DNA from 2 places in the Paenibacillus sp. FSL L8-0641 genome. Region 1 is predicted to be linked to the other one. Evidence: riboswitches for the same ligand, from Rfam matches in the RefSeq annotation. Region 1 holds a riboswitch; the other holds the start of a gene.
What was found. Region 1 has a riboswitch for glycine ahead of sdaAB (L-serine ammonia-lyase, iron-sulfur-dependent subunit beta). Riboswitches for the same ligand answer to the same signal wherever they lie in the genome.
Positions count from the first base shown of each region.

Region 1 (5,930 bases):
AATGAGGCGCTGGGTATACAGATGCTGTGGACGCTCATAAATATCTTGCTCGCTCCCCTGCTCCACTAGACGGCCCCGATACATAATACCGATTTGGTCGCACATATGGCGGATAATACCTAAATCATGGCTGATGAACAAATACGTCAAATTAAATTCCTGCTGCACATCCTTCATAAAATTAAGCACCTGTGCCTGCACGGAAACGTCCAGTGCTGACACTGGCTCATCAGCAATGATCAGCTTGGGGTTTAATGTCAGCGCACGCGCGATCCCGATCCGCTGTCGTTGCCCCCCGGAAAATTCATGCGGATATTTATAGGCTGCATCGGCGTTCAAGCCGACCTTTTCCAGCAACGTCTGTACTTTTCTCCGTTCTTCCTCACTACTCAGCCTTTCAAAATTTCGCAGCGGTTCAGCAATGACATCCAATACGCGCTTACGCGGGTTAAGCGAAGAGTATGGGTCCTGAAAAATCATCTGAATATCTCTACGCAATGGATGACGATTGTTACTACTTAGAGCTGCAAGGTCCTTTCCTTTAAACAAAGTCCGTCCGCTCGTCAGCTTATTTAGACCGATGATCGTCCTGCCTGTCGTCGTTTTCCCACAGCCAGATTCCCCCACCAGCCCGTAGGTCTGGCCTGCCTCAATGCTGATCGACACGCCATCCACTGCTTTCACCTGATCGATAACACGCTGGAAGAAACCACCGCGCACCGGATAGTGCACCCTCAAATCATTTAACTCCAGTAGTGCCATGAGCAGCCTCCCCCTTCGCCTCGTCTTCAAAATGAAAATGCTGATAACATGTACAACGGACCCAATGTCCAGGGGAAATTTCATTTAATTGGGGATGGTCTTCATGCACCCTCTGCTGAATCCAGGGAATACGTGGAGCAAAGCGGCAGCTATTGCGGGGGATATCTTGTAATGAGGGAACAATGCCGCCGATGACATGCAGTGATTCCCCCTTGGTATGCGATCCCGGCATGGAAGCAAGCAAAGAACGCGTATACGGATGCTGTGGTTGCCTGAATAATTCAAAAACATCAGCGCTCTCCACGATTTCTCCGGCATACATGACCACCACGCGGTCGGCTACTTCTGCCACAACACCAAGATCGTGCGTAATCAGGATAATACCGCTCCCAGTCTCCTGTTGAAGCTGTTTCAGCAAGTCGAGAATTTGCGATTGGATCGTTACATCGAGCGCAGTCGTCGGCTCATCTGCAATAATAAGAGAAGGTCGGCAAGCTATGGCAATCGCGATCATCACACGCTGCCGCATCCCTCCTGACAGTTCATGCGGATACTGATCATACACACGCACTGGATTCGGTATATCTACACTTTCCAGCAGCTCCAGCACACGTTCCCTTTTTTGCTTCGTAGATAGTGACGTATGATAATCGAGATTTTCCTCAATCTGCTTGCCAATGCTCATCAACGGGTTGAGTGCTGTCAACGGGTCCTGAAAGATCATGCCAATTCCCGCTCCGCGGATTTTATTCATTTGCCCTGAGGAAAGACGGTTCAAGTCCGTTCCTTTAAAAAAGACCTCCCCCTCTACACGCGTGCGTTCCATGTCATGCAGTTGCGGGATCGAAAGCGCTAACGCGCTTTTGCCACAGCCGGATTCTCCGACTACAGCCAGCACTTCATTGGGGTTGACCGTCAGATCCAGATGGTCGACTGCGGGGTGATATTGATCCTGGATGCGAAAAGATACGGATAATCCTTTAATTTCCAACACAGGTTCGGTATTCAATGCGCGCTTCCTCCATTCTCCATGGTCTTGTCCCGCTTATTCTCACCATGTTTGATGTTTAAAACCTCTCATGAACATTACATACCGTTTTTGTCGGAATAATTTGAATACATCCTATCACCAGTATATGGATATATCAATTAAGATTATGCTATCAACATCATTTAAAAAATCAATGATCCAGCAATAGTGCGGCCTTTCTGGCACAAAATGTAATGAAATAACCAACCACAGGTTAATTTTCATCACAAAAAAAGTCGCCTGATCCCTCAGCAGGGATCAAACGACTAACTAACCCAAGCTCACATTGAGCTCCTGACAATATAATTTACGAAGCCGCTCCATAGGAGCCAGACTTGAATGTTCTAGGATCGTACCATTTGTAGCCTGCTGCCGGAGCAGACCAAGGCTCAGGCTGTGGTTCCGTGGACGCCGCAGGCTCTTCGAATGGCAGAAGCTTCGTTGGTTGATCCAGAGTCAAACCTGCCACATCGGACAATTTCGTGTAGTCCTGCTTCCATGCAAGCCATTGAACCGTTTGCACCAGGAAGGTTGAATCATCCACTTCTTTGAAGCCATCATATGTCTTCTTCGACTGTCCGTTTTCCTCACGCACATATTTCGGTGTAGCATCTTCTACAGGGGAAGAATCACCGATGAATGCCGCCTTGCCTTGGCCTACCTTGGAGATAGCGGCATAAGGTCCTTCCGCACGGCCCCCGCCGTTATAAACCCCCTGATCTACCGCATTCCCCCATTTTTTCGTGCCTGAAGGGATATAAGCAATGCCTTTAGCCTTGGTAGGATCAATAATAGCCAGCGTAGATCCTGCATGCATGGCAATCGAGCGCACACCCTTGGTAATACCGAAAGATTGATCTGCGGCTACAATGTCGGTAGCATTCACATCACCGAGCGCATTGTAACGGAAACGAACGCCAAAGTTGGCCGCCAGCCAATCGGAGCTTGTTAATCCTTGCATTGCCGGTGATGCAGCCTCTTCTGCAGTCATGCCTTTGGCCGGATTAGTATAAGCTCCACGACGGTAGCCATTCATAACCTCGGAGGAATCCCAACGGTTTTTGTTACGGTCCGCATTATAATGATCGGAGATGAAGAAGACGCTCCCTCCGTTATTCACGTATTGCAGCAGGGCAGCCTGCTCGGATGCCTTAAAGGCAACATTCGCTTCACCAATAATGAACACATCATATTGGCGCAGCTTGTCATAGGTTATGGCCTGCTCTCCATAAGTAAAAGGAATAGGACGATTTAATGGGTCTACCGTAAAGCCTACATTACGCAGTCCATTGGCAAAGTCGGAGAAGGCGCCTTCAATGACCCAATCTGCTGCACCAGCGGTCTGTGCGTGCGTATTATCGAACAGCACCTTTTTGCCTTTTCCATCCGGCAATGTAGTACCGGGTTGACCCGGGTTGCCAGGTTCAGGTTGACCCGGGTTGCCAGGTTCAGGTTCACCAGGTTCACCTGGTTCCCCCGGCTCGCTTCCGTTCACCAGTTCAACAGCGCTTGGGCTTTTCACTCCACCAAAATTATTGTAGGCGCCAAGTGTACCCGTCACACGAATTTTGCTGCCGATCAGCTCAGGATGGCCTGACAGTCCAAATTGCCCTCTGTACGCGGATGTCAGCTGTACATCCAATAGATTAGAAGTGCTACGTTCATTAGCCTGGTCAGCAATCAGTACGTTAAAATCATTCGCAAACGGAGAAGAAAAGTTAGCCGTTTTCGATCCGGTAGCATGTCCGACGATATAACCTTCTACCGTCACCGTACCTCCACTGCTTTGGCCCTGAAGTGCTTCGGCTACTGTCAATGCTCCCTCTGCCTTGACCTGACCGAACGGAACGAAGATCCCGATCAGCAGTGATGCGATCGCTGCTAGATGCAGCATCCCTTTTAAGCGTGAACCTGTGAACCGCAAGCCTTTTACCATACGTCAATATCCCTCCTATGATTTCCATAAATGTACTTGTCCTCTATCAGATTAGCCGCCAATCTTCTAATTCCTTCCTGATTTCATCCATAATTATGTAAACTTTAATCTTTTTTATTGGAAATGCACCTGTTTCAGGATTTTGCAAAATTCGATTCCAGTCGCTCCAAAGCGCAATATCTAGACGAACTAGGCCATTTCGATCTATATATTGTTCATTGGAAGTCGCTTATTGGATTTTTGCAAAATCCTCGTTTATGTAAAAATTGAACCCTGTGATTGACACCGAGCACGTCATACATTACGCTAAGAAAGACATGTAGAACGGTATACGCGAATGAAGATGACGGGAGAGTCTGTCCAGGAGGCTTACACTCTGGCGGCACCGAAGGAGCAAGACGCCAGCACCCGGCTGGCGGATAATCTCTCAGGTCCATGTATCGTCATCTGACGCAACTCTGGAGAGAGCGCAAGCCACCCAAGGGGTAAGGCGGTAAGAACACCGCACGAAACTCTCAGGTAACGAGGACAGAGATAAGGGAAACTTCCTTATCCTGTCCTTTTTTGTGCTCACATTGTGCGTCAGCATTAGGAACCGTCATAACCGCGCAAAGACGCGGAAATACCATATAGTATGGTATTAGAACATACAGGGGGCCACACCATGCGTTTCAAAGATGTATTTTCTATTATCGGCCCGGCCATGACCGGACCTTCCAGTTCACACACTGCAGGCGCGGTGCGACTCGCACGCGTTGCCCGGCACTGGCTCGGGGCGCAGCCTGACCGTGCCCGTATGACACTGTACGGCTCCTTTGCCGACACGTATAAAGGACACGGTACAGACCTCGCGCTCATCGCAGGGCTGCTTAATTACGATACGGACGATCACCGGATTCCCGATGCCGAGCAATGGGCCGAGCAAGCCGGGATGACCGTGGAATTCGCCGTCAGTGGACTCCCCGCTCCTCATCCGAACACCGTCCGTTTCGAGTTGTGGAAGGGCGAGGATCAGCGCACACTGCTGGGCTCCTCCATCGGCGGCGGCAGCATCCATGTCCAGCAACTCAACGAATTCCGGGTCAATCTGACCGGGGAGCTGCCTACGCTGGTGCTTCTCCACTCGGATAAGCCCGGTACATTGGGCGCAATAACTTCAGCGCTGGGCGCGGCCCACATTAACATTGCCTATATGCACGTAGATCGCAAAGGCCGGGATGGTGAAGCACTCACCGCCATTGAAACGGACAGTTCTGCTCCAGCTGAACTGATTGCGGAACTGCGTTCTTTACCTCATATGTATGAAATTAAGATGATTAATTTGAAAAAAGGAGCTGAATCCGATGCGGTTTAGCCATCTACATGAGATCAGCGCTTTATGCGCTGAAGAATCCACCACGATTGGCCGCTTGATGATTCAAGAGCAGGTACAAGAAACGAATACAACGGAGGAAGAAATCTTTCGACAAATGTCTGATTATTATGAAGTCATGAAGGAAGCCGTTCATCGCGGTCAGACACAAGACACCGTATCCCGCAGTGGATTGACGGGCGGCGACGGCAAGCGCCTGGCCGAGTATCTGCGGTCAGGGGAAACCTGCTCCGGTGATGCCTCTGCGCTCGCCATGGCTTATGCCCTCTCCGTGTCGGAGGTTAATGCATCCATGGGTCGCATTGTCGCCACTCCTACCGCAGGCTCATGTGGGGTTATCCCTGGTGTGTTCATCAGTGCGCAGGAACGGTTCGGCTGGGATGATGAGCATATGGTGAACGGCCTATTCGCCGCTGGAGCCATTGGCTACGTGATCGCCAACAACTCCTTCATTTCTGGCGCGGAGGGAGGCTGTCAGGCTGAGATTGGCTCAGCTATCGGGATGGCCGCTGGCGCTATGGTCGAGCTACGCGGTGGTACGCCTGAACAGGCTGTTCACGCCGCAGGCCTCGCTCTTAAGAACACGCTCGGCCTAATCTGCGACCCCGTCGCCGGACTCGTGGAGATTCCGTGCATCGTGCGCAACGGCCTGGGAGCCGTGACTGCGCTTGCCGCAGCGGACATGGCTTTGGCGGGTGTGCGCAGCGCTATTCCGTCTGACGAAGTCATTGACGTGATGCTTGAAGTCGGCAGCGCGATGCCGTCGAAGCACCGCGAGACCGCCAAAGGCGGCTTGGCTCAGACGCCGACTGGCAAGCGTTTGACCGAAT
Region 1 covers NZ_JBBOUW010000001.1:474,154-480,083, reverse strand. The annotation lists gene MKY16_RS02125 (ABC transporter ATP-binding protein) at 1-762, opposite strand, end outside; gene MKY16_RS02120 (ABC transporter ATP-binding protein) at 740-1,771, opposite strand; gene MKY16_RS02115 (DUF6359 domain-containing protein) at 2,100-3,728, opposite strand; glycine riboswitch at 4,066-4,181, shown strand; gene sdaAB (L-serine ammonia-lyase, iron-sulfur-dependent subunit beta) at 4,393-5,082, shown strand; gene sdaAA (L-serine ammonia-lyase, iron-sulfur-dependent, subunit alpha) at 5,072-5,930, shown strand, end outside.

Region 2 (5,930 bases), 3.7 Mb from region 1:
ACGGATTATGCGATGGTCATTGCGGGCACCCTGCTTGCTGTACTGCCACTTATAATTTTATTTCTTTTCATTAGCCGCCAGTTTATTTCCGATCTTGCCGCCGGAGCGGTCAAAGATTAGATTTATTTGAATTCCCTTATTCATTTCATGTATAATAGTTAATCGTCATTTCAAATAGCTTACATGGTAAAGTTAGGTATTCAACAGGCAATCAGGTTAAGCGATTTACGATTTGAACATGAACTATGAACTGAGGGGAACTTTCCAGATGAACAAATTCACATATTATAACCCCACCAAATTAATATTTGGAGACAATCAAATTGAAGAACTGCAGCAGGAGCTGCTGAATTACGGCAAAAATATTTTACTGATATACGGAGGCGGAAGTGCCAAGCGAAATGGTCTGTATGACCAGGTATTAAACGCGTTAGAGCCGCTACATCTTAACATTCATGAATTGTCCGGCGTAGAGCCGAATCCGCGCTTGTCCACCGTTAAGAAGGGCATCGACATTTGCCGAAATGAAAACATCGACTTCTTACTTGCAGTAGGCGGCGGAAGCGTTATTGATTGCACCAAAGCCATCGCAGCAGGGGCTAAATATGACGGCGATGTGTGGGATATTATCAACAAAAAGCACATGCCGACCGAGGCTCTACCATTCGGCACCATCCTCACACTCGCCGCCACCGGTTCAGAAATGAATCCGGATTCTGTCATCACCAACTGGGAAACGAACGAAAAATACGTATGGGGCAGCGCGGTGACGCATCCGAAGTTTTCGATTCTGGACCCAAAAAACACCTTCTCTGTGCCACGTGATCAGACGGTATATGGCATGGTGGATATGATGAGCCATGTGTTTGAACAGTATTTTCACAATGTTAAAAATACACCGTTGCAAGATCGTATGTGCTTTTCCGTGCTGCAAACCGTGATCGAAACTGCACCTAAACTGCTGGAGGATTTGCACAACTACGAGCATCGTGAAACGATTTTATATGCCGGAACGATTGCTCTTAACGGAACACTGCAAATGGGCTACTTCGGGGACTGGGCTTCGCATACGATTGAACATGCATTATCTGCTGTATATGATATTCCTCATGCTGGCGGTCTGGCGATCCTATTCCCCAACTGGATGAGACATACGGTCGATCAGGATGCTGCACGCATGAAACGGCTGATGCTCAGCATGTTTGACTTAGACACCGTAGATAAAACAGATAGAGAAATCGCTTTGGAGGGTATTGACCGTCTTAGTGCATTCTGGACAAGTCTCGGTGCCCCTTCCACCCTGGCCGATTACAATATTAATGATGAGCAATTGGAAAAAATCGCAACCATTGCAGCCCGTGAAATGGAATATGGAGGCTTCGGTAATTATAAAAAGCTGAATCAAGAAGATATTTTAGCTATTTTGCGTGCATCGTTATAACATTCAAAAGGGAGTGTCCTCAAGCCTGTGATGGCTGAAGGCACTCCCTTTTGGAATTTATGAATTAACCGTGTGTCCCTTTTCTTCTACTTGAATAGCTGCCCCTACACTGGCACCTGCAAGAATGCCCTTTTTCTTACTAGAATTCAGAGAATCCATATAGATTCGGGTTTCTGCAACGACAATGCCTGACAAACCAAGCAGTGCAATCAGGTTCGGGAAAGCCATCATTGCGTTAAAGATATCTGCCAGCAGCCAAATGGCTTCCAACTTGATGAACGCACCTCCTGCCACAAGTGCGATGAACAAATAACGGTATGGTTTAATCCATTTGACACCCAGTAAATATTCAACACAACGTTCCCCGTAGTAATTCCAGCCCAGTATCGTTGTGAATGCAAATAAAATAAGGCTAATCGTCACGAGTTCTGCACCAGCCGGAAAGGCACTGGAAAACGCATGCTGGGTCATCAGACCTCCATCGTCATTTCCACTCCATATTCCCGTAACCAGCAACGTAAATCCCGTCAGATTACAAATAATCATCGTATCGATAAATACGCCTGTCATGGATATCAACCCTTGTTCTGCAGGCCATTTCGTCTTAGCAGCAGCTGCTGCAATTGGCGCACTTCCCAAACCGGCTTCATTAGCAAAAATACCTCTGGCAACTCCACTTCGCATCGCCAACATAATCGTCGCTCCGGCAAATCCACCCGTTGCAGATGTGGTCGAGAAGGCCCCTTGTAATACTAAAGCAATCGCATGAGGAAGCTCTCCTGCAAACTTAATGAGTACAATTAAGCAAACTACGATATAGAGCCCCGACATGAATGGAACAATCTTTGTGGATACCTTGGCAATACTTTTGAGTCCTCCAATCGTAACAACAGCAGTTAACACGGAAATAATGATCGCTGTAACTACCGTTGGCACTCCAAAGCTACTTTCCGTCGAAGAAACGATAGCCTTTACTTGCGGAAAAGTACCGATTCCAAATAGGGCTACAAGAACACCAGAAAAGGCAAACAACATCGCCAGCGGCTTGAAACGGCGGCCAAGTCCGTTTTCAATATAATACATCGGACCACCCGAAAATTGTCCGTTCCGGTCTTTAACACGGTATTTAACGGATAATAATCCTTCCGCATATTTGGTTGCCATCCCGAAAAAAGCTGCAACCAGCATCCAGAATAATGAACCGGGCCCACCCAGCTTGATCGCTGTCGCCACGCCAACAATACTTCCTGTACCTACAGTAGCTGCCAGTGCCGTACTCAATGCACCGAAGCTGCTTACATCTCCGCTACCTTCGTCCGGCGCTTTACCAATTAGCTTGAGCGCCAAAGGCAATCGAATAACCTGAAGCAGCTTCAAGCGGATCGTTAGCCACAACCCCGTGCCCATCACGAGAATAAGAAGCGGCGCTCCCCATATCCAGCTGTCAATCGTTTCTAACACATGTACCAAATTCATTTTCAACCCGCTCCTCCAACATATTAGAAAACAAAAAAGAGTCAAATCAGCTGATTCGACTCCTGGAGAGGTTAAAGGCACGAAAAAATACAACCATCTTGTGCAGGTTTCTACCTCTAATAGCTCATAAAAAAGCCTAGGGTATTCCCTGTCACAGGTTATTCGCGTCTCTGTCCTTTTGCCTGAGAGTTTAAGCAGATGTTCTCTGCGGTGCACCTTCGGCGCCCAATTAAGGGTCTCTCCAGAGTTCTGTCCGTTTACGGTCCCCGCTTGTGGCTGTAAACAGCCTAAGCACCTGAGAGTTTTGCCCCTTCGGTCGGAACCTTCGTTCCATCTCCCGCAAACATCAACCAGACATATGAAATTTTTATTCATTATACAGAAAACTTTCAGCTTATTACAAGTGAAAAGTTTGTGAAGCCCTCTGAAATATTATTATTGAGTCTATCAAAAAAGCGGGTACAGCAGATCGCATCCTTAGGATGTCCCCTGCTATACCCGCCCGAGATGATATGGAATTACAATTCTTCACCGTTGGTTGCTATCACATTTTTATACCAATTAAAAGAGTCTTTTTTGGAGCGTTTGAGCGTTCCGTTACCGTCATCATCCAGATCAACGTAAATAAATCCGTAGCGCTTGGACATTTCGGAAGTAGACATGCTCACAAGGTCGATAGGGCCCCAGCTGGTGTAACCAATCAGATCAACACCGTCGGCAATCGCTTCCTTCATTTGGGCAATATGCTGACGCAAGTAATCAATGCGATATGTGTCATGCACAGAGCCATCTTCCTCCACCTTATCATATGCACCCAAGCCATTTTCCACGATGAACAGCGGCTTTTGATAGCGATCATAAAACGTATTCAGTGTAACACGCAGGCCGATCGGATCGATCTGCCATCCCCAGTCGGAGGACTGCAGATACGGATTTTTCACGCCACCAATCAGGTTTCCTGCTGCTTTCTCGCCTTCTGGACCTGCCGATACATCGTCATGGTATAAAGACCTCTTTCCGTATATAAGATTTTTACTTTGGCCTAAGTAACCCCATCAAATGCTGCAAATGTGAATCCATACCTAACGGTAACCGTTCTCCTTTGAAATGCATTGACAGATGCTTTAAAATAGACGTAATGCCCTCATAAGCATCCTAATTGTTGTAACGCGTTTCATGTCAAGTATTTTTTTCTTATGTGAGGAGAAGCTCCATGTCGAATCTTGATCAAATTGCAAAACTGGCGGGCTTTTCCAAGGCTACGGTATCCAGAGTATTAAATCAGTCCCCCCATGTCAGTCATGAAACAAGAGCTAAGATTTTGAAAATCATGCAGGAATTAGATTATGTTCCTAATCGGAATGCCATTTCCCTATCCAAGGGTCAGACGCTTCAGATTGGTATCATCACTTCAACGATTAATGAAATTGTTCTTGCTTTTCTGGACAGCTTTGTAGAAATCGCCGGACAATATGAATTCCAGACCATTATTTATACTTCGGGAGAAGACAAAAAGAAAGAGCTTCAAGCTTTTGAAGATTTAAAAAGAAAAAGAGTCGACGCGCTGGTCATCATTTCCTGCGTGAATGACACTGATTTTTTGAGTACCTATTGTAAATATGGCCCAATCGTAGCCTGGCAACGAATGGAGCATACCGATATTCGCTCCGTGGCAATGGATCAATATGAAGGTTACATGCTAGCACTAAAGCATTTGATACAAAAAGGCTATACTCGTATAGCCAATGCTTTTGGTCGTCCAAGCAGCATTAATACCCACAGCAGACAGCGAGCCTATGAGCAGATCATGAGTGAGCACAATCTGCCAGTGTTGCAACACTGGAATCACTCTTCTATTTATAATATCCGTGATGGCGAACAGGTCGTACGGGATTTGTTACAGCATCGGGGGGAATTCCCAGAGGCTATTTTATGTGCTAACGATTATGTAGCCGTGGGCATTCTCTGCGAAGCACGCAGACAACGGCTGAACGTACCGGGAGATCTGGCGATTGTTGGATTCGATAACACGGAGCTGTCGCATACGTTGGGGATTACAACGATTCAAAATCCCATCATGGCTCAAGCACAAAATGCTTTTTTCATGCTTTCCCCCCAGCTGATTGGACGCCAAATGGAGCTTCATTCGCTAGAGTACAGCCTCATTGAACGTACGACCACATAAGGTAACGCTTTACTTGCAAATTAGGCAAAAGGGCCTTGATATAAAATGTTTTTTGTCGAAACAGAATAAAAAATGTTGAAATCGCTTTTTTTTGTGCTACAATAGCACTATATCGAAGGATTGTGACCGGTGATGCGGGCAATGCCTGAGTTCAATTGAGTACTATTGCTAACAATAGTATTGAATTGTGCTTAGGCATTTTTTATTGGTAAAGGATGGGAGGGGGAACTTCAATGATTATTGAGAAGGTGCTCAATAACAACGTCCTATTGACTAAAAACGATAAAGGCAAAGAGGTCATCGTGATGGGAAGAGGTATTTCCTTCAAAAAGGTGGCTGGCGATCAAGTCGATGATGATAAAATAGATAAGATTTTCATGTTAAATGAAAACGAGTTCACGGCCAAACTAACCGAGCTGCTGAACGATATTCCTGTATCTCATCTGGAGGTCGTGAATGAAATCGTAACCCATGCAACAGAAGTGTTGGATACGGAGTTAAGCGATAATATTTATTTAACGTTGACCGACCATATTCATTTTGCCATACAACGGCAAGAAAAAGGACTGGCACTCCAAAACGCGATGCTGTATGAAATTAAACGCTTTTACAAAAAGGAATTTGCAGTTGGACTGGATGCTCTCCAAAAAATTGAAAATACGCTCGGAGTAAAATTGGGCGAAGATGAAGCGGGATTTATTGCATTGCATATGGTGAATGCACGGATTGACGGTAACGAAATGAAATCTACACTGAAAATGACTGAAATTGTCCAACATATATTGAACATTATTACGTACCATTACGGGATTGTGCTGGATGAGTCTT
Region 2 covers NZ_JBBOUW010000001.1:4,191,845-4,197,774, forward strand. The annotation lists gene MKY16_RS18925 (carbohydrate ABC transporter permease) at 1-120, shown strand, start outside; gene MKY16_RS18930 (iron-containing alcohol dehydrogenase) at 269-1,441, shown strand; gene MKY16_RS18935 (alanine/glycine:cation symporter family protein) at 1,499-2,917, opposite strand; glycine riboswitch at 3,078-3,172, opposite strand; glycine riboswitch at 3,191-3,267, opposite strand; partial or broken gene MKY16_RS18940 (family 1 glycosylhydrolase) at 3,436-3,909, opposite strand; gene MKY16_RS18945 (LacI family DNA-binding transcriptional regulator) at 4,131-5,102, shown strand; gene licT (BglG family transcription antiterminator LicT) at 5,336-5,930, shown strand, end outside.
Region 2: it holds a riboswitch for glycine, as region 1 does, so the genes downstream of both, MKY16_RS18935 (alanine/glycine:cation symporter family protein) here and sdaAB (L-serine ammonia-lyase, iron-sulfur-dependent subunit beta) in region 1, are expected to answer to the same signal.